4 regions of the Citrobacter sp. Marseille-Q6884 genome follow, and region 3 is predicted to be linked to each of the others. Evidence: predicted binding sites of a transcription regulator. Region 3 holds the regulator's gene; each other region holds the start of a gene.
The links. The regulator PurR, encoded in region 3, represses purine synthesis genes. The targets are predictions, from matches to a motif close to CANGCAAACGTTTGCNTG.

Region 1 (5,393 bases), 850 kb from region 3:
CGCTTCGGTGGCGGTTAATTCGTATTTCATCGTCTTCTCCATTTATCAGGCTATACACCTGAAACTTAGCGGCCGGGGGTCCATTCTGATGTCGTTAACGCCGTCAGCACATGATCGCGCCACTGCCCATCAATCAGCAGGTAGTCTTTTGCATACCCTTCTTTTTCAAAGCCAAGTCGCGCCAGTAAATCACCGCTACGTTTATTGTGCGGCATGTAGTTCGCCATAATGCGGTGAATATGCTGTGTACGCTGCATATAGCGAATAGCCGCGGTCAGGGCTTCGTACATCAGCCCCTGCCCTTGCCACTTCTGCGCAATGGAATAACCGAGATAACACGCGTGAAAAGATCCGCGGACCACGTTCGAGAAGTTTGCAACGCCGATGATCTCTTTCTCTTCCGGATCGAGCAGCGCAAAATAGTAGGCCGTACCTTGTTTGTGAAATTCAGAGATCATACTTAGACGCGCCTGCCAGCCAGAAGGATAACAGTGGCTTTCATCGCGAATAGGTTCCCAGGGTTTTAAGAAATGACGATTTTCTGCGTAATAATCTGCCAGACGCCAGGCATCACGCTCATGCACTAAACGCACGACCAGGCGGTCCGTGGTTAAGCGCACTTTTGGCACGTTACTGCGATAGCCAAACATTCTATACCTACTCCTTCCCGTAACGTCTTCAATACGCTATTCGCGATACTATACCTGTGCGAATACACCCTGTGAAAAGAGCAAAACATCATTTTTTGAATTATTCACACATTTTGATGAAAACTCTCTATCAAGACTGGCTTTTGATAAAAAAATATTGTCCCGCCGAGGGTGGGAAAAGGTCAGACAACACCGCAGAATAGGAGATGCTTATCTTTTAAACTCTATTCAGAGTGACGAGTTTTTCCCTGGAGGGGAAATGTCGCAAGTCTCGCAGGCGAGGAACCTGGGTAAATATTTCCTGCTCATCGATAATATGCTGGTCGTGCTGGGTTTCTTCGTCGTTTTCCCACTGATCTCTATCCGTTTCGTAGACCAAATGGGCTGGGCCGCCGTGATGGTCGGCATTGCGCTCGGATTACGCCAATTTATTCAGCAAGGTCTGGGGATCTTTGGCGGCGCCATTGCCGACCGTTTTGGCGCAAAACCGATGATTGTCACCGGCATGCTGATGCGCGCCGCCGGCTTTGCCACGATGGGGATTGCTCACGAACCCTGGCTGTTGTGGTTTTCCTGCTTACTTTCCGGATTGGGCGGTACGTTATTCGATCCTCCCCGCTCGGCGCTGGTAGTCAAATTGATCCGCCCGGAAAAGCGAGGGCGTTTCTTCTCTATCCTGATGATGCAGGACAGCGCGGGTGCCGTTGTGGGCGCGTTGCTCGGCAGCTGGCTGTTGCAGTACGATTTCCGACTGGTCTGCGCCACCGGCGCGGCACTGTTTATTCTGTGCGCGGCGTTTAACGCCTGGCTGCTGCCTGCGTGGAAGCTGTCTACCGTGAAAATTCCGGTACGCGAAGGAATGAGCCACGTGATGCATGACAAACGGTTTGTCACTTACGTACTCACGCTGGCGGGCTATTACATGCTGGCCGTGCAGGTCATGCTGATGCTGCCTATTATGGTTAACGACATCGCCGGTTCACCGTCTGCCGTGAAATGGATGTACGCCATTGAGGCCTGCCTCTCTTTGACGCTCCTCTACCCAATTGCCCGCTGGAGCGAAAAACGTTTTCGTCTGGAACACCGTCTGATGGCCGGTCTGTTCGTGATGTCTCTCAGTATGATGCCTATTGGACTGGTCGGTAATTTGCAGCAACTGTTCACACTCATTTGCACATTCTATATCGGCTCAATCATTGCTGAACCGGCGCGTGAAACGCTCAGTGCCTCACTGGCGAATGCGCGGGCGCGTGGAAGTTACATGGGGTTCAGTCGGCTGGGATTAGCGATTGGCGGCGCAATAGGCTACATCGGCGGTGGCTGGTTGTTCGATATGGGTAAAGCATTGTCGCAGCCTGAACTCCCCTGGATGATGCTCGGTGTGATTGGCTTTATTACTTTCCTGGCGCTGGGTTGGCAGTTCAGCCACAAACGCCCGTCACGCGGAATGCTTGAGCCCGATGCCTGATCGTTAACCCGCCGCGCGGAGACATTTTCAGTTTTTTCTGCTGGTGTCCGGCGTGCTGGTACTCGATGATGCTTTGTGTCACGATTACGCCACGAGCATCATGTTGAGGAACCCCATGAAAAAGTTTTTTTTTGCCGCTGCATTGGTTGTCAGCGGCCTGTTGGTTGGTTGTAATCAACTCACGCAATACACGGTCAGCGAACAAGAGATTAATCAGGCGCTGGCAAAGCATAATAACTTTGCTAAAGACATTGGGTTGCCGGGCGTCGCACAAGCGCATATCGTCCTGAACAATCTCGCCAGCCAAATTGGTCGTGAAGAACCCAATAAAGTTACCCTCACTGGCGATGCAAACCTGGATATGAATTCCCTGTTTGGCAGCCAGAAAGCAACCATGAAGCTGAAGTTAAAAGCCTTGCCGGTCTTTAATAAAGAGAAAGGCGCAATCTATCTGCAAGAGATGGAAGTGGTGGATGCGACAGTGACGCCAGAAAAAATGCAGTCGGTGCTGCAAACGCTAATGCCCTATTTAAACCAGTCGCTGCGTAATTATTTCAACCAGCAACCGGCCTATATCCTGCGCGAAGACAGCAGCAAAGGTGAAGCACTGGCGAAAAAACTGGCGAAAGGTATTGAGGTTAAACCGGGCGAAATCATCATCCCGTTTACCGATTAATATAACAAAGGGCGCTTCCGCGCCCTTTTTTTTCGTGCAAACGAAAACGTTTCCGCTTATCCTTTGTTTCCGGCAAAAAAGACTATCCTCAGCCGGAGCATATTGATGACTGCACCATCCCAGGTTTTAAAGATCCGCCGCCCAGACGACTGGCATCTTCACTTTCGCGATGGCGACATGTTAAAAACTGTCGTGCCCTATACCAGTGAAATTTATGGACGCGCAATCGTCATGCCGAACCTGGCACCGCCCGTGACCACGGTTGATGCGGCTATCGCCTACCGTCAGCGCATTCTTGACGCCGTACCTGCGGGACACACCTTCACCCCGTTAATGACCTGTTATCTGACGGATACGCTGGATCCGAATGAACTGGAGCGCGGATACAACGAAGGTGTCTTTACTGCGGCAAAACTCTATCCGGCAAATGCCACCACCAACTCCACTCACGGTGTGACCTCTATTGAAGCCATCATGCCGGTGTTGGAACGGATGGAAAAAATTGGTATGCCATTACTGGTCCATGGCGAAGTCACGCATGCCGATATCGATATTTTCGATCGTGAAGCACGCTTTATCGAAACCGTCATGGAACCGCTGCGTCAGAGTCTGACCGCGTTGAAAGTGGTGTTTGAACATATCACGACCAAAGATGCTGCCGAGTACGTGCGCGACGGAAATGAACGTCTTGCCGCGACCATTACGCCTCAGCATTTAATGTTTAACCGCAACCATATGCTGGTCGGAGGGATTCGCCCGCATCTGTATTGCCTGCCTATCCTCAAACGTAACGTCCACCAACAGGCGCTGCGTGAACTCGTTGCCAGTGGTTTTAACCGCGTGTTTCTCGGCACCGATTCGGCTCCTCATGCGCGTCATCGCAAAGAGTCCAGTTGTGGCTGTGCGGGATGCTTCAACGCACCAACGGCGCTGGGCAGTTATGCAACGGTGTTCGAGGAGATGAATGCGCTGGAGCATTTTGAAGCGTTCTGCTCGCTTAATGGCCCTCAGTTCTACGGTCTACCGGTAAATGAAAGCTTCATCGAACTGGTTCGACTGGAGCAACAGGTACCAGAAAGCATCGCCCTGGAAAATGACACCTTAGTCCCCTTCCTCGGCGGCGAAACGGTGCGCTGGTCAGTGAAAAGCTAAAAAAAACATAGCCAACTGTTGTCAATTACTGAGTTTAACTGTATAAATAACCAGTATATTCAACAGGGGGCTATTATGCGTATTGAAGTCACTATTGCTAAAACTTCACCTTTGCCTGCTGGTGCGATAGACGCACTGGCAGGTGAACTCTCCCGCCGTATTCACCACCATTTCCCGGATAACGAAGGTGATGTCACCGTCCGTTATGCCGCCGCAAACAATCTGTCGGTCATTGGCGCGACAAAAGAGGACAAAGAACGCATCAGCGAAATCCTGCAGGAAACATGGGAAAGCGCAGATGACTGGTTCATCAATGAATAAAAAATGATATGCAGTGATGTTTGTTTGCCGGGTCGCCCCGGCTTTTTTATCCGCATTTCTCTTTAATCAATCGCATCATCTTGCCGATAAACAGAGTCGTGTTTATTTACGTAGCTGATTATCTTTTAATCACAACCTCAAAATAACTGCACAATATGCCAAAAAAATATGAATAAGATGCCGCTTTATTGTTCAGATAACACTTAAAACTAAAAAATTATCTGCCCCCCTCTTTAAATTTTCAGTGAATACCCTTATTTATTGATATACTGAAGTTGCTTCAGAAAAAAACGCATTGAACCTCGAAAACCGTTGTCTAGTAACACGAATTAGGGGGCATGATGGAAAAGAATAATGAAGTCATTCAGACTCATCCGCTTGTAGGATGGGACATCAGCACCGTTGATAGCTATGATGCGCTGATGCTGCGTTTGCACTACCAGACCCCAAATCGTCCGGACCCGGATGGGACTGAAGTTGGTCAAACGCTCTGGTTAACCACTGATGTTGCCAGGCAATTTATTTCGATATTAGAAGCAGGAATCGCCAAAATTGAATCGGGCGATTACCAGGTAAATGAGTATCAGCGTCATTAAATCTGATGCACCCCACCCTCAAAAGGCACCTTAGCGGTGCCTTTCTTATTTCCTGGTTGAATAATGCGAGTCAGTTATTTACCCTGCAACTATCGCGATTGCGGAGAGAAGTGGATGAAATACGACTTAATCATTATTGGCAGTGGTTCCGTAGGCGCCGCTGCTGGATACTATGCCACCCGCGCCGGGCTGAATGTTCTGATGATCGATGCACATATGCCACCGCATCAACAGGGCAGCCATCACGGCGACACAAGATTAATTCGTCATGCTTATGGCGAAGGTGAAAAATACGTTCCGCTGGTTCTGCGTGCGCAGGAATTATGGGATGAGCTCTCCACACAAAATGAAGATCCCGTGTTTGTTCGTTCCGGCGTTATCAACCTCGGCCCGGCGGATTCAACCTTCTTATCGACGGTAGAGCAAAGCGCCCAACAGTGGCAACTTAACATTGAGAAACTGGATGCCGCCGCAATCATGGCGCGCTGGCCAGAAATCCGCGTACCCGAAAATTATATCGGGCTGTTTGA
Region 2 (5,393 bases), 930 kb from region 3:
GTTACCAGGTTAAACAGCGCCCGACCATTGGACAACCGGTCAAGCGTGGCGGCCTGACGAGCCGCAACCGTGGGTGAGGTTACGCTCGGACGCAGTGCGACCAGAAATTTTAATCGCTGGGTGACCGGGATCATTGAGGCAGCCACCAGCCAGGCATCTTCACATGAGCGACCGGTCGGGATCAGTACGCCGGTAAAGCCCAGACGATCGGCCGTTTGCGCGATCTGTTGTAGGTAGCTGTGATCGACCGGACGGGAGCCTTGTTCGGTGCCCAGATAGTGCCCGTCACCGTGCGTCGGTAAAAACCAAAACATATTCAGACTCATCATTTTGCTCCTGTCTGCGAGGTGGGTTGCCAGATTCGCTGGCGAATATCGACTTTTTTCGGCACCAGACGGTTGTCATAAAACAGATCGGCGGTTTGTTGCTGCAATGTGGCGACAGTCGCGCTAACGGGCGTAATGGTGGTTGGGGGACGATGATCCAGATAAGAGGCAATGACCGGTTCGGGTAGCCCCATGGTTTTTGCCAGGAGTGTAATGCTCTGTTCGCGTTGGCTGAGGGTTAAGGCATCGGCCTGGCTAAATGTGTCGAGGACACCGAGGACAAACGCCCCATTTTTCTCAGCATAAGGACGCGCAGCGAGATAAAACGAACCCGTCTGTTTGAGGTCGGTACCGTCTTTCAGGACACGGACGTCACCTTGCAATAAGGCAGCGGAGTAGTACGGATCCCAGATGGCCCACGCATCGACATTCCCCTGTTGAAAGGCCGCACGCGCATCGGCGGGGGTCAAATAAGTGGGTTGAATATCGGTAAACTTCAGTCCGGCTTGTTGCAGCGCACGAAGCAGGAGATTGTGCGCGCTGGAGCCTTTCTGGAAGGCGACTTTATGCCCTTTGAGTTCCGCAACAGTGTGAATCGGGCTGTCTTTCGGCACCAAAATCACTTCGGCCTTTGGTTTGGGTGGTTCGACGCCGACGTAGACCAGATCGGCTCCGGCGGCCTGGGCAAAGATCGGTGGAATATCCCCGGTACTGCCCAGATCGATACTGCCGATATTTAAGGCCTCCAGCATTTGCGGCCCGGCCGGAAACTCGACCCATGAGATCGTTGTTTGCGGGTAGCGCTTCTCCAGGAGTTGATGGCTTTTGGCCAGCACCATACTGACGCTCCCTTTCTGATAACCAATGCGCAGCGAATCAGGCGCAACATCTGCGGCCTGAATCTGCGATGAGAGCGACAGCAATCCCGCGAGCGCCAGCCATGGCGTGTGACGTTTGAGCAAATTAAGCATGGGCGGCGCCTCGCAGGGGGTGCAACTGCGGGAGCGGTATGTCGCGACGATGTAACGCCAGCCAGAACGTGTCGAGCGCGTTGTCCAGACGTGACTGCAGGTTCGGCGTAAACTGGGGTTTATGCTGATACTCGATGACCTGCGAATCATCAGCAAAGACGCCGTGTAGAATTTCCTGGGCTTTGAGTGCGCTCAACACCGGTTTTAAGGCGTAATCGACCGCCAGTAAATGTGCTACCGTGCCGCCGGTTGCCAGCGGCAATACCACTTTACCTTCCAGCGCCCGCTCGGGTAACAGGTCGAGCAGCGTTTTCAACGCACCTGAGTAAGCGGCTTTATAGACTGGGGTGGCCACAATCAGTCCGTCTGCCGCCTTTAATTGCTCGATAAACGTTTTCAGCGCCGGGCTGTCAAACCGCGCATAGATCAGATCTTCGGGCTCAAAATTATGAAGATTCCAGTGGTAAACGTCGACATCCTGCCCGTTCAGTTTTTCTCGCGCATATTCCAGTAACGCACTGGAGCGAGAGGGAAAGCGTGGGCTTCCCGCCAGAGTGATAACGCGCATAATTTCCAGACTCTCCTTATAACCAATTGTTCTCTTTTGTTTAACATTGATAACAATTTGTGCAGTCTGGCAGAGAGATTTTGTTTACCGAAATGATTTATACGGCATAGAAAAGCTGAAAATTGCATAAAACGGAGATCGGAAGAAAACGTTTGCTATTTATTGCCGCAGGTCAATTCCCTTTTTGCTCGCGATCGCACATAATACGCCCCCGGTTTGCACACCGGGAATCCAGGAGAGTTCATGTACTACCCCTTCGTTCGTAAAGCCCTTTTTCAGCTCGATCCAGAGCGCGCTCATGAATTGACATTCCAGCAATTACGTCGCATTACGGGCACGCCGCTCGAAGCGCTTGTTCGCCAAAAAGTCCCCGCAAAGCCGGTCAACTGCATGGGGCTGACGTTTAAAAACCCGCTCGGTCTTGCCGCAGGGTTGGATAAGGATGGGGAGTGCATCGATGCACTCGGTGCGATGGGATTTGGCTCGATTGAGATCGGCACTGTAACGCCACGTCCTCAACCGGGTAATGATAAGCCGCGCTTGTTCCGTCTGGTCGATGCGGAAGGTTTGATCAACCGTATGGGGTTCAATAATCTGGGTGTTGATAACCTGGTGGAGAACGTTAAAAAATCCCATTTTGACGGCATCCTCGGGATTAATATTGGTAAGAATAAAGATACCCCGGTAGAGAATGGCAAAGATGACTATCTGATTTGTATGGAAAAAGTCTATGCCTATGCCGGTTATATTGCGATTAATATCTCATCGCCTAATACGCCAGGCTTACGTACGCTGCAATATGGCGAGGCGCTGGATGATCTGCTGACGGCAATTAAAAATAAACAAAACGAACTGCAAGCGATCCACCATAAATATGTTCCGGTGGCGGTAAAGATCGCCCCGGATCTTTCTGTGGAAGAACTGATCCAGGTTGCCGACAGTTTAGTTCGCCATAATATCGATGGCGTGATTGCCACGAACACAACGCTCGATCGTTCCCTGGTTCAGGGAATGAAAAATTGCGATCAAATGGGTGGTCTGAGTGGCCGACCGTTACAATTAAAAAGCACAGAAATTATTCGTATGTTGTCCCACGAGTTAAATGGACAACTGCCTATTATCGGTGTGGGCGGTATCGACTCGGTCATTGCTGCCCGTGAGAAAATAGCGGCGGGTGCTTCACTGGTTCAGATTTATTCCGGATTTATTTTTAAAGGTCCGCCATTGATTAAAGAAATCGTAACCAATATCTGAACTTTGCCTTAATCCGACAGCCAGGGCTTTATTTCTAGCCCTGGTTGTTTTATATTCCTTTACTGTTGCTTATTTAAACATTTTACGCTTTTATTATTAGGGCAATAAACGAAGCGGTAAAAGGATGCCGCCGCAATGGTGATGATTACGGAAAGGAGAGAGACTGATGCGAATTAAACCTGACGATAACTGGCGCTGGTATTATGATGAAGAGCACGATCGTATGATGCTCGATTTAGCCAATGGCATGTTATTTCGCTCGCGTTTTGCTCGCAAAATGCTCACCCCTGATGCTTTTTCGCCGTCTGGTTTTTGTGTTGATGATGCCGCGCTTTATTTTTCCTTCGAAGAAAAATGTCGCTATCTGGATTTAGCCAAAGAACAAAAAGCAGAACTGGTGCTTAATGCGCTGGTGGCTATTCGTTATCTCAAACCGCAAATGCCTAAAAGTTGGCACTTTGTGGCGCATACCATTAACTGGTCGCCCGTGGTCGGTGACGCGGCCTGCGTTTATTTAAGTGATACCGAAGAGCAGGTAAATCTGCTAGTGGTAGAGCCGGGTGAAAATGCGGCGCTTTGCTTGCTTGCGCAGCCTGGCGTGGTGATTGCCGGGCGCACCATGCAGCTTGGCGACGCGATTAAAATCATGAATGACAGACTGAAACCGCAGATCCCTGCTGACAGTTTCAGCCTTGAGCAGGCGGTTTAACTTTCCAGCCTGATTGCTGTTTTCGGCACACAACTGCAGCAAAGAATCGTCCCGTCATCGCCAATGGCTGATTTTTTCAACGGACTGACTTCACCGTCTACCAGCCGAATCCGGCAGCATCCGCAGATTCCCGCCCGGCACGAATAGGGAACACGGATCCCCTGGTTCTCCAGTTGTTCAAGCAACACCTGCTGATTGTTCCCGCGAAAGGTTTGTCCCTGCCAGTCAATGAGCACCGTGGCATCAGGTTGCTGTTGCTGTGGTACGGTATCATCAGATTCAGCCGCACCGTAAACTCTGCCCGGACCGGTTGCCAGAATTTCGACATCATCCCCGACGCGGATCACGCCGCTGTTACGCGCAATCAAATTCTGACCAAAATCGACATCGCCATTATCCGCTGCTGTACGGAAGGTTTGCAGCGTCGCCAGCGGCTCGCCTGACGGATGTTTCTGGCCTTTTTCCGGGCTGACCGTTGTGAAAATACACCGGCTACAGGGCTTGGCGACATCAAAAATAACGTCACCAATACGAATCACCTTCCAGGTATCTTCTTCCCAGGCTCCAGCCCCGGAAACCACCAGATTGGGGCGAAACTGCTCCATTTTGACACTTGCCGGACAGCGCTGTTGTAAATCACGCAGGGACGCGTCATTCGTCAGGAGAAACGGATAACCATCGGCGAAAGATAAAGGGACGCTCTGGTGGCGCTTCACCCGCCGTGTCAGATGGGGGCCAACCCAACGTAGCTGTACCTCGCGGGAGAAAAAGCCGCTCAGCCATTGGTTGATCGCGTCCGGCGCGATACGTGCGGTAAAGTGATTTCCCCAGACCTCGGTCGGCGCATCCTGGGTTGCGAAGTCATCAAAGCGTACTACCGCGCTGCTGCCGTCCGGCGCCGTGAGATGCAGCCCGTCATACAAAGGAGAAGGGGTGAAACGCACCATCTGCGGAAACTGTCGCGCGGTAATAAACGTTCCGTCGGGTTCGGTAATCATAAAGATGCGATCAAAGGCCAGACCACTCACGTCTGCCAGGGCGTGCGTTAGCCCAATGCCGCGCATTGATTTAACCGGATGAATAAAAAGTCGGGTTAACGTTACCACTGTACAGTCCCTCGAACGAAAATAAGCCTTCAACTTTATGACAAGGACGTGAGATTAGCTATAATGCGCGGCAATTTTCTCGGAGTAAAAGTGACATTATGAATTCTCTGTTTGCCAGTACGGCCCGTGGGCTGGAAGAGCTGTTAAAAACTGAACTGGAAAACCTCGGCGCGATGGAGTGCCAGGTCGTTCAGGGTGGGGTCCATTTTAAGGGCGACACGCGGCTTATTTACCAGAGCCTGATGTGGAGCCGCCTGGCCTCGCGCATTATCCTGCCAATGGGAGAGTGCAAGGTCTACAGCGATCTGGATCTGTACCTCGGTGTTCAGGCAATCGACTGGACAGAGATATTTAATCCAGGCGCGACGTTTGCGGTGCATTTTAGCGGTCTGAACGAGACCATTCGTAACAGTCAGTACGGCGCGCTGAAAGTCAAAGATGCGATTGTGGATGCCTTTA
Region 3 (5,393 bases):
TCGGGAAGATATATTTATTGATCCACGGATCCACATTGTTGTCGGTTTTTCTGGAACCGATGCTGTGCAGCAAAAAGAGACCGTCTGGCTTCAAATTGCGATCGACCACTTTAAAATAGGTGCTGTAATTTTTCGGCCCGACATGTTCAAACATCCCGACGGAGACAATGCGGTCGAATTGATCGTTCAGGTCGCGATAGTCCTGCAGCAAAATAGTAACGTCCAGCCCTTCGCAGCGTGCTTGCGCCATTTTCTGCTGCTCTGCAGAAATCGTTACGCCGACCACGCTGACGCCGTATTGTGACGCCATGAACTGTGACAAGCCTCCCCAGCCGCAGCCAATATCGAGTACCCGCATTCCCGGCTTAAGCTGCAATTTTTCGCAAATCATTTTTAGCTTCGCTTGCTGGGCTGACTCAAGGGTTGTGGCCTCTTTCCAGTAGGCGCAAGAATATTGCATATAGGGGTCGAGCATGCGAGTGAAGAGATCGTTGCCGAGATCGTAGTGTTCTTTTCCGACCACCCACGCACGTTTTTGGGTTTGTAAATTGAAAAGGCGTGCCGTTGCTATACGCAAAGTGTCTTTAAAATGACGGGGGAGTTGGCTTTCAAGATTGGCGCGTAAGACATTATTAAAAAACATATCCAGCCGGTCGCACTCCCACCAGCCATCCATATAGCTCTCACCTAAACCCAGCGATCCATCTTGTAGCACGCGCTTAAAGAAATGGGGGTTTTTAACGCGAATATCGGCTGGCGCAGCGCCATTAATGGTAATACCTGCGCGGCTTAATAATTCACTGGTAATTCGGTACCAGTCATCATCCGGTACGCTGACATCTTCTATACACGATGAACTCATAGCTTCTCCATCACTGGTCGGCGATCAGAACCTTAAAACAGCGTAGACGCTTTTTAGGCTTTGTGAGAAATCTCACGGAATTAATCCGCGAATCTAAAATCCGACGTAGAACAGAGGAAGGGAGGAACCCTTACCGAAAAGGCCATCCGTGGAGAAACGGGAACATTCATGTTCCCGTTAATACAGAAAATTATCGTTTTATTAACAACCGGAAATCAGTATAAGCCTGAATTTTGAGCGACTCAACTGAAAAATGTTAGCGGACTAATTAATTGTTCTCGACAATGATTAGTGCGACTCACCATGGGCAATATGCGCACTTTCGTCTGTCAGATCATCACTTTCTTGCTGTGACTGCATTTTGTAGCCCAGCGCGGCCAGGAATACCGTTGCCAGCATGACGCTGGTGGTCGTCAGCAGCGGGGTGCTGATTAACCACGACACCACCAGGCTTGCCAGGAAGCATAACCCGAGCTGCAGCGTGTTCTGTAACGCGGCTGCACGTCCTGTTGCCTGCGGAAACGGACGTAATGCCTGGGCGACGACGATCGGGTAGATTGCCCCGTTCGCGATGGCCATCACACAGAATGGGATCAAAATTTCGGTCAGTGAAACGTGGCGAATAAAGCCGGTCGCCCAGGTCGCAATGACGCTCACGGCGAACAGGATGAGTAACCACGGCAACAGCTGACGACCCTGCCATTTTTGCAACGCGGCACGGCAGCCGTAGCCACCAATCAAAAAGGCGATCGTCTGTGGAACATAGCTCAGGCCAATCACTGCCGGGCTATAACCCATTTCACTCAGAATAAAGGGGGAACCTGTTAACCACGCAAAAAAACTGGCGGAGCAGGCCGCATAAATCAGTACATTTCCGCGGTATGTTTGGGAACGTAACAGGGTCGCAAACGTCAATTTATCCTGACTATCGTCACGCGCCTGAGAGGTCGGTTTTAACCGCAGGGCGGGCAGCATCAGGATTAATGTAATGGCAAACAGCGTGGCAAAAATGGCCTGCCAGGAAAAATGCACCAGGATCCAGCTCCCTAATAATGGCGCGAGGGCAGGAGATAAGCCCACCAGCGGCATAATCGTGGCAAAGATACGGTTTACTTTATGAGACGGATAATAGTCGGTAACCAGTGCCTGCCAGATAACCGACGCGGCGCAGACGCCAACGGCCTGGATAAAGCGCAGTACCAACAGACCTGTGGCGTTTTCAACCCATAACATGCCCAGACTTCCCAGCGCGAAGATGGATAAACCCAGCAGCAAAATCGGCTTGCGACCGTAGCGGTCGGAGAGTGGCCCCCACAGAAGTTGCGCGACGGCAAAACCGGCTAAGAACAGACTCAGGCTGGCGCTGACGGCAGACGCAGGGGTTTGCAGATCGGACTGAATAGCAGCAAAGGCGGGCAAATACATATCCGTTGCCAGAAAGCCGAGCACGCTAAGACCGGCCAGCCAGACTAAAAACCCTTTTCCAGGTTGCATAATTGTTTCTCTTTTTAGCAGTAATACAGTGCCGCAGAGTGTAGTGAGTGTAATTCTCGCTGTGAAACGCTAATATTTGTTTACTGGTTTCAAATTTTTTGTAGGCAGAGTATGTGGTCAGAATATTCACTTGAAGTGGTTGATGCTGTGGCGCGTAACGGAAGCTTTAGTTCGGCTGCGCAGGAGTTGCACCGTGTACCCTCCGCGGTGAGTTATACCGTGCGCCAACTGGAAGAGTGGCTTGCTGTGCCGCTTTTCGAACGACGTCATCGGGATGTGGAATTAACGCCTGCGGGTGTATGGTTTTTAAAAGAGGGTCGGTCTGTTATCAAAAAAATGCAGATCACACGTCAGCAATGTCAACAAATCGCCAATGGCTGGCGAGGGCAGTTGGCGATTGCGGTAGACAATATTGTTCGGCCAGAACGAACCCGACAAATGATTGTGGATTTTTATCGTCACTTTGATGATGTGGAACTGCTGGTGTTCCAGGAGGTGTTTAACGGCGTCTGGGATGCACTCTCTGATGGTCGCGTTGAACTGGCTATCGGCGCCACGCAGGCGATCCCGGTGGGGGAACGTTACACGTTTCGCGATATGGGAATGCTGAGCTGGAGTTGTGTGGTGGCAAGTCATCATCCGTTGGCCTCGCTTCCCGGACCGCTCAGTGACGATACGTTGCGCAACTGGCCGTCGTTGGTGCGCGAAGACACCTCCCGCACATTACCGAAGCGAATCACCTGGCTGCTTGATAACCAAAAGCGCGTTGTGGTGCCTGACTGGGAATCTTCGGCGACCTGTTTATCGGCGGGGCTGTGTGTGGGTATGGTGCCGACGCATTTTGCGAAACCGTGGATCGATAGCGGCAAGTGGGTTGCGTTACAGCTTGAAAATCCCTTCCCTGATGCCGCCTGTTGCCTGACCTGGCAACAAAACGATATGTCACCGGCATTAAGCTGGCTGTTGGATTATCTGGGGGATAGCGAAACGCTGAATAAAGAGTGGTTGCGGGAGCCTGAAGAGACTCCCGCATAGTACGCTTAACGACGATAATCGCGGAACGGACCGTCAGCAACGGAGCGACGTTCAACCAGGCGCGGGTGCACCTCGATGGACTGCGACTCTTCGCGCTTATTCACGATACGGTCTAACAGCATGTTAAAGGCCGTTTCGCCGAGTGAATCTTTTGGCTGATGAATGGTGGTCAATGCTGGCGTGAAGAAGCGCGCGTTGCGCACGTTATCGTAACCGATCAACGACACATCCTGCGGAACGCGTAAACCCATCTCGTCAGCGGCGCAAAGCGCGCCCATGGCCATAATATCCCCGCCACAAAAGACCGCTGTCGGACGGTGGGACTGAGAGAGGATTTGCTGCATCGCGCGGTAACCTGATTCAGGCTCGAAATCGCCCTGGACAATCCAGTTTTCCGGCACTTTAATCAGCGCTTCTTCCATGGCTTTCATAAAGCCAGCCAGACGACCCGCGCCGGTGTTGCGCTCCATCGGGCCAGGGATCACGCCAATCTCACGGTGGCCGCGCTCAATCAGGTACCGACCTGCCATATAACCACCTTCGAAGGCGTTATCAATGACGGTATCGGTAAAATCGGCTTTGGCCTCGCCCCAGTCCATAACGACCATAGGAATATGGCGATACTCTTCGAGCATGGAAAGCAGGGACTCCGGGTACTCAGAGCACATGACCAGCAGGCCATCCACGCGCTTTTGCGCCATCATGGAGAGATATGCCTGCTGTTTTTCGAGGCTATTCCATGCGTTGCCCAGAATCAGCGTATAGCCTTTCTGGAAGCAATTTTTTTCGACGGCTTCGATAATTTCAGCGAAGTAGGCCGCTTCACTACTGGTCGCCAGCAAGCCGATCGATTTGGTGTGATTCACCTTCAGGCTGCGCGCTACTGCGCTGGGGGAGTAGTGCAGCTCTTTAATCGCCGCCCAGACAGCATTACGGGTTTCTTCCGCGACAAAACGCGTCTTGTTAATTACGTGTGATACGGTTGTAGTGGAAACGTTTGCTCGCTTCGCTACATCTTTAATTGTTGCCATTACATCTCACTCCAGACCATATCCTAAGCTCCTGAGAATACTCCAGGTAAACGTTTGCCTTTAAACACCCTGACCACAACGTCAGGGTTGCGGCACGCCGGGAAAACGACACGGAACGTCAGAAAGGGGTCAATGGCCGGTACGCTAATCAAGTAAGCGTCGAATTTTGTCTGATCTTAACGAAAAGGGGAAGAGTTAAAAGCAGTTATCAATATAAATCGTGAGAGATTTTTGCGTTCAAGTGTGCAAAAATGCGCAATATCACTTTTTGTGTGGGAATAAAAAGGAGAAAACTTGATGAGCACCGATCTGAAATTTTCGTTAGTCACCACCATTATTGTTCTGGGTCTGATTGTAGCGGGTGGTTTGACCGCGGCACTGCATTGATTTATCCCGAGGGAGAACGCTCTCCCTCATCCCACCTGTTTGTCTTTCCCTCCTATTGTTTGCGAATAAGCAAAAGTCTTTTGCAGTTTTGTTAACTTTATTATTTTTGCGATCAATGTCATGCTTTTGCACTCTTATCGGGTGTCGTGCCACGGCTCGACGTTATGGAGTCGATGTATGAAAATAAATTATCCCTTATTGGCGCTGGCAATTGGTGCGTTTGGTATTGGCACGACTGAATTTTCCCCTATGGGATTATTGCCCGTCATCGCCAGGGGCGTGGATGTCTCCATTCCTGCGGCGGGGATGCTAATTAGCGCCTACGCGGTGGGGGTGATGATTGGCGCGCCGCTGATGACATTACTGCTTTCGCATCGTGCGCGTCGCAATGCGCTCATTTTTCTGATGGCGATTTTTACGCTGGGCAATGTGCTTTCGGCAATATCGCCGGACTACACCACGCTTATGTTGTCGCGTATCTTGACCAGTCTTAACCATGGGGCGTTTTTTGGGCTCGGTTCCGTTGTGGCGGCAAGTGTTGTGCCAAAGCACAAGCAGGCCAGCGCAGTCGCGACCATGTTTAT
Region 4 (5,393 bases), on a different contig from region 3:
TGCATTCAGCATCTCTTGCTGCTGCGTGGCGTCCGGTCCGATGTGGCGTTCAATGAAAGCGCCGCTGTTTTCAAGCTGGCTTAACGTCTGTGTCATGGGCGATGGTTCCTGAAACGTGCAGTGAATCGTGATTGTCTCTGTCTGCGTGCCCGGTGGCGCTTACACTGACCGGGCCTACGCTCTGTAAGCCGGATAAGCACAACGCTATCCGGCATAAGCGTATTTATTCGTCTTCTAACAAAGCTTCGTATGCGGTCGCATCCAGCAGCGACTCAATTTCGCTTTCATCGCTGGCTTTAATTTTGAAGATCCAGCCGCCGGCATACGGTTCGCTGTTTACCAGTTCCGGGGAGTCGCTGAGCGCGTCGTTCACCGCAACAATCTCACCGCCTACTGGCGCATAGATGTCAGAAGCCGCTTTGACGGATTCTGCAACGGCGCAGTCATCGCCCGCGCTGACGGTGGCGCCGACTTCCGGCAGGTCAACGAAAACCATATCGCCCAGCAGCTCCTGAGCATGTTCGGTGATACCAACGGTGTAGGAACCGTCAGCTTCTTTACGCAGCCATTCGTGTTCTTTGCTGTATTTCAGTTCTGCAGGTACGTTGCTCATTAATCAATCTCCAAAAAGGATGAATCACGCGACGGCTTTGCCGTTACGCACAAAAACAGGTTTAGTCACGTTTACCGGCATTTCACGGTTACGGATCTGCACGATTGCGGTCTCGCCGATACCCGCCGGAACACGGGCCAGCGCGATGCTGTAACCCAACGTCGGGGAGAACGTACCGCTGGTAATAACGCCTTCCTTCAGGTTGCCCTGGGCGTCGGTGAAACGTACCGGCAGTTCATTACGCAGGACACCTTTCTCCGTCATCACCAGGCCAACCAGTTGTTCGTGGCCTTTTTCACGCTGAGCTTCCAACGCTTCGCGACCAATGAAGTCACGGTCAGCGGGTTCCCACGCAATGGTCCAGCCCATATTAGCGGCCAGCGGAGAGATACCTTCATCCATCTCCTGGCTGTACAGATTCATCCCCGCTTCCAGACGCAGCGTATCGCGCGCGCCCAGTCCGCAGGGTTTGACGCCTGCTTCTACCAGCGCACGCCAGAAATCCGCGGCCTTTTCGTTCGGCAGCGCAATTTCATAACCCGCTTCGCCGGTATAACCCGTGGTCGCGATAAACAGATCACCGGCCTGCACGCCGAAGAAAGGTTTCATACCTTCTACCGCATGACGCTGCACGTCATTAAACAGCGTGGCGGCTTTCGCCTGCGCATTCGGCCCCTGCACGGCAATCATCGACAGGTCATCACGCACGGTGATGTCGATGGCATAAGGTTCAGCGTGTTGGGTAATCCAGGAGAGGTCTTTTTCGCGGGTGGCGGAGTTTACAACGAGGCGGAAGAAATCTTCAGTGAAGTAGTAGACGATCAGGTCATCTATCACGCCGCCCGAAGCGTTGAGCATACCGGAGTAAAGGGCTTTGCCGGTTTTCGTTAGTTTCGCAACGTCGTTGGCCAGTAGATAACGCAAGAACTCCCGGGTGCGGCTACCGCGCAGGTCAACGATGGTCATATGCGACACATCGAACATACCGGCGTCGGTGCGGACAGCATGGTGCTCGTCGAGTTGAGAACCGTAATGCAGGGGCATCATCCAGCCATGGAAATCAACCATGCGCGCGCCACATAGCGTGTGTTGTTCGTACAAAGGAGTCTGTTGAGCCATCTTTTCCTCGTTGAATAAGCGGGGCTATCAACTCTTTCGTGGTGAATTCTTCGCCACGAAACCCAGCATCGCAGCCGCTCCAGGAGGCCGCGACGCAAACGTTCTCTTTGCCTTGAACTTACCACCGAAACAGACGCTAAACCATAAGGCAAAATTAACCATCACATTAGCTTATGACTAAAAATGGCGAAATCGTCGTCAGAATAAAAAACCAGACAATTGGCAAATAAGAAGAACAAACAACAATAAGGCAGTAAATTAACCGGCACATTTCCACATTAAATGTGGAAAAAATGTCAAAAATGGCGTTATTGAAAAACAGTGATATTAGAATAACTAATGCGAAAAAAGGTGTGGAATTAGATTATTTCAAATGAGATTGGCATCCCGGCGCGCAGGCCGGGAGAGGAAAATGTGACGGGTCTCAAACTCTTAAAATTGTCCTTTCGGACGGTTAGCGCAACCACTCAGGAAGATCGTTTAACCCCATCGCCTGACGGATGAGTTGTGGTTTAACACCTGGTAGGGTATCGGCCAGTTTCAGACCAATATCACGCAGCAGTTTTTTAGCTGGATTCTCTCCGGCGAACAGTTCGCGGAACCCCTGCATTCCGGCCAGCATCATCGCCGCACTGTGCTTACGGCTACGCTCATAGCGGCGCAAATAGAGGTACTGACCAATGTCTTTCCCCTGACGCTGCAGGCGCTTAAGCTCGTCAATCAGCTCTGCGGCATCCATAAAGCCGAGGTTAACGCCCTGGCCCGCCAGCGGATGGATGGTATGCGCCGCATCTCCCACCAGCGCCAGACGATGCGCCGCAAACTGGCGCGCATAGCGCCCTGTCAGCGGAAATACCTGACGTTCGCTCTCAACGCGGCATAATCCCAGACGATTATCGAAGGCGATGTTCAGCGCTTGGTTAAACTCGTCTACGCTGGCCTGCTGCATACGCTCAGCGTCTTGTGGCGAGAGCGACCAGACGATAGAACACAGATGCGGGTCGCTGAGCGGCAGAAATGCCAGAATCCCCTCCCCATGAAACGCCTGGCGAGCCACGGCGCCATGTGCTTCCTGGGTACGAATCGTCGCGACCAACGCGTGGTGGCGATAATCCCAGAACGTCAGCGGAATATCAGCTTTATTGCGCAACCAGGAATTAGCGCCATCTGCGCCAATCACCAGACGTGCGGTCAGCATTGAGCCATCCTTCAGGGTCAGAAAAGCGTCATTCTCACCCCAGGCGACCTGCTGGAGTGCTGCCGGCGCCATCAGCGTAATATCTGCCGACTGCTGCGCCTTTTGCCACAAGGCGTGGTGGATGACCGTATTTTCTACAATATGCCCTAAATGGCTGTACCCCATGCTTTGATCATCAAATTCGATGCGCCCGAAACTGTCTTTATCCCAGACCTCCATGCCGTGATAGCAGCAGGCGCGGCGGGCGACAATGTCAGACCACACGCCGAGGCGGGTAAGCAGCTTTTCGCTGGCAGCATTAATGGCCGACACACGAAGCTGAGGCGGCGCATCCGTCGCCAGCGGCTGCGGAACATGCTGTTCTAACACCGCCACGCGCAGCCCGCTGCCTTGCAAACCGCAGGCAACCGCCAGCCCGACCATGCCACCACCGACAATTGCTACATCAACACTTTGCACTGTTTAATCCTCAAAACCTGTAATCCGTAGGCCCGATATGCACAGCGCCATCAGGCATTTTTGCGGGTAACCCTGCCGGAAGGCCATATTTATCGCGCAACCCAACCCAGGGTCCGCTCCGCCAGAACATCACGTGCCGGGGTAAATAATTCCATCGCCATGAGGCCGACATTACGTCCAACGACCAGCGGTGCCCAGCGATTAGCAAACAGATGCACCAGAATGTTCGTGACGCCAATCGTCGCCTCACGATCGGCCTGACGACGTTGCTGATAGCGCAATAGCACGGTGTAATCACCCACGTCTTCGGCGTTGCTTTGCGCCTGCGTCAGCGTTTCAGCAAGACTCATCGCATCGCGCAGACCGAGGTTAAAACCTTGCCCAGCGATAGGATGGAGCGTCTGTGCCGCATTGCCAACCAGCACGGTGCGATGCGTCATCGCCTTCACTGCGGTGGTTAACGCAAGCGGATAAGCACTGCGTTTACCGGCTTGCGTGATCCGCCCCAGACGCCAGCCAAATGCGGCTTGCAGTTCGCGGCAAAACTGTTCATCTGACCAGGCCATGATCTCATCGCGCTGTTCAAGCGGATGGCACCACACCAGCGAACAACGGCCATCAGACATGGGCAGCATCGCCAGCGGACCAGACGACGTGAAGCGTTCAAACGCACGTCCGTCATGCGGGACGGACGTCGCAACGTTGGCAATCACCGCCAGTTGTTCGTAAGGCTCTTGCTGCCAGTCAACCCCACATGCGGTCGCCAACGCCGAGCGAGTACCGTCAGCGGCAACCAGTACGCGACCGGTGATCACCTCGCCATTTTCCAGCGTCACGTTAACCTGCTCCTGAGTACGTGACACGCTCGCAACGCGCTCGGGACAATGCAGCGTTACGCCTGGCGCTTTACGCAGCAGCGCAAACAGACGCAGCCCGACATCGTGAAGTTCAACCACCTGCCCCAATGCCGGAATGCGGTATTCCTGCGCATCAAGCGTCACAAATCCCGCATGCCCACGATCGCTGACGTGTACCGTTTTGATCGCCGTAGCGCAATCATCAATCGCCTGCCATACGCCAATGCGCGCAAGCTGCTGGCATGTACCCGCCGCCAGCGCTATCGCCCTGGCATCAAACCCAGGATGGCTATCAGAGTCAGGTTCGCTCGCTTCGATCAGATGCACTGGCAGCGTCCCATGGCTAAGCTGGGAAATGGCCAGCGCCAGCGTCGCGCCCACCATGCCGCCACCCACGATAATCACGCTCATTGCAGTCTCGCCGCAGCCATTAAGGCTTCAATCTCATCCGCCTTCTTGACCACGCTGGCGGTCAGGTTTTCATTACCCTCTTCGGTAATGAGAATGTCATCTTCAATACGAATCCCGATGCCGCGATACGCTGGCGGTACGTCGGCATCCGGTGCAATGTACAATCCGGGTTCGACGGTAAGCACCATCCCCGGTTCGAGGATGCGTGAGCGATCCTGCCCGTAAGCACCAACATCGTGTACATCCAGCCCCAGCCAGTGGCTAAGGCCATGCATAAAGAAAGGACGGTGTGCGTTCTCGGTAATCAGTTGCTCAACGTCACCCTGCAGAATGCCGAGTCTTACCAGACCCGTAATCATGATACGGACCACCTCACCAGTTACCTGCTGAATGGTCGTTCCCGGACGATACAGGCGCAGGCTGGTTTCCAGCGATTCCAACACAATGTCATAAATCTCACGCTGTGCAGGCGTGAATTTGCCGTTGACCGGGAAGGTACGGGTAATGTCGCCTGCATAGCCTTTGTACTCGCAGCCCGCATCAATCAGCACCAAATCGCCATCGCGCATTTCACTTTCATTTTCGGTGTAATGCAGGATGCAGCCGTTTTCACCGCTACCGACAATGGTGTTATAGGAGGGGTAGCGTGCACCATGACGCGTGAACTCGTGGTGAATTTCCCCTTCCAACTGGTATTCGAACATCCCCGGACGGCATTTTTCCATCGCACGGGTAT

Region 1: the regulator PurR is predicted to act here: its motif matches at 2,834-2,851, upstream of pyrC (dihydroorotase).
Region 2: the regulator PurR is predicted to act here: its motif matches at 2,007-2,024, upstream of pyrD (quinone-dependent dihydroorotate dehydrogenase).
Region 4: the regulator PurR is predicted to act here: its motif matches at 1,824-1,841, upstream of gcvT (glycine cleavage system aminomethyltransferase GcvT).

What each region holds. Positions count from the first base shown of each region.
Region 1 covers NZ_CAMDRE010000002.1:652,370-657,762, reverse strand. The annotation lists gene N7268_RS18150 (YceH family protein) at 1-30, opposite strand, end outside; gene rimJ (ribosomal protein S5-alanine N-acetyltransferase) at 66-650, opposite strand; gene mdtH (multidrug efflux MFS transporter MdtH) at 910-2,118, shown strand; gene N7268_RS18135 (lipoprotein) at 2,234-2,794, shown strand; gene pyrC (dihydroorotase) at 2,900-3,946, shown strand; gene dinI (DNA damage-inducible protein I) at 4,022-4,267, shown strand; gene bssS (biofilm formation regulator BssS) at 4,609-4,863, shown strand; gene solA (N-methyl-L-tryptophan oxidase) at 4,978-5,393, shown strand, end outside.
Region 2 covers NZ_CAMDRE010000002.1:571,277-576,669, forward strand. The annotation lists gene ssuD (FMNH2-dependent alkanesulfonate monooxygenase) at 1-326, opposite strand, end outside; gene N7268_RS17695 (sulfonate ABC transporter substrate-binding protein) at 326-1,297, opposite strand; gene ssuE (NADPH-dependent FMN reductase) at 1,290-1,865, opposite strand; gene pyrD (quinone-dependent dihydroorotate dehydrogenase) at 2,109-3,119, shown strand; gene zapC (cell division protein ZapC) at 3,286-3,828, shown strand; gene N7268_RS17715 (YcbX family protein) at 3,825-4,934, opposite strand; gene rlmKL (bifunctional 23S rRNA (guanine(2069)-N(7))-methyltransferase RlmK/23S rRNA (guanine(2445)-N(2))-methyltransferase RlmL) at 5,033-5,393, shown strand, end outside.
Region 3 covers NZ_CAMDRE010000002.1:1,498,852-1,504,244, reverse strand. The annotation lists gene cfa (cyclopropane fatty acyl phospholipid synthase) at 1-862, opposite strand, end outside; gene punC (purine nucleoside transporter PunC) at 1,151-2,356, opposite strand; gene punR (DNA-binding transcriptional activator PunR) at 2,468-3,391, shown strand; gene purR (HTH-type transcriptional repressor PurR) at 3,397-4,422, opposite strand; gene cydH (cytochrome bd-I accessory subunit CydH) at 4,720-4,809, shown strand; gene N7268_RS22315 (MFS transporter) at 4,987-5,393, shown strand, end outside.
Region 4 covers NZ_CAMDRE010000001.1:325,383-330,775, forward strand. The annotation lists gene gcvP (aminomethyl-transferring glycine dehydrogenase) at 1-96, opposite strand, end outside; gene gcvH (glycine cleavage system protein GcvH) at 224-613, opposite strand; gene gcvT (glycine cleavage system aminomethyltransferase GcvT) at 638-1,732, opposite strand; gene ubiI (FAD-dependent 2-octaprenylphenol hydroxylase) at 2,187-3,389, opposite strand; gene ubiH (2-octaprenyl-6-methoxyphenyl hydroxylase) at 3,479-4,657, opposite strand; gene pepP (Xaa-Pro aminopeptidase) at 4,654-5,393, opposite strand, start outside.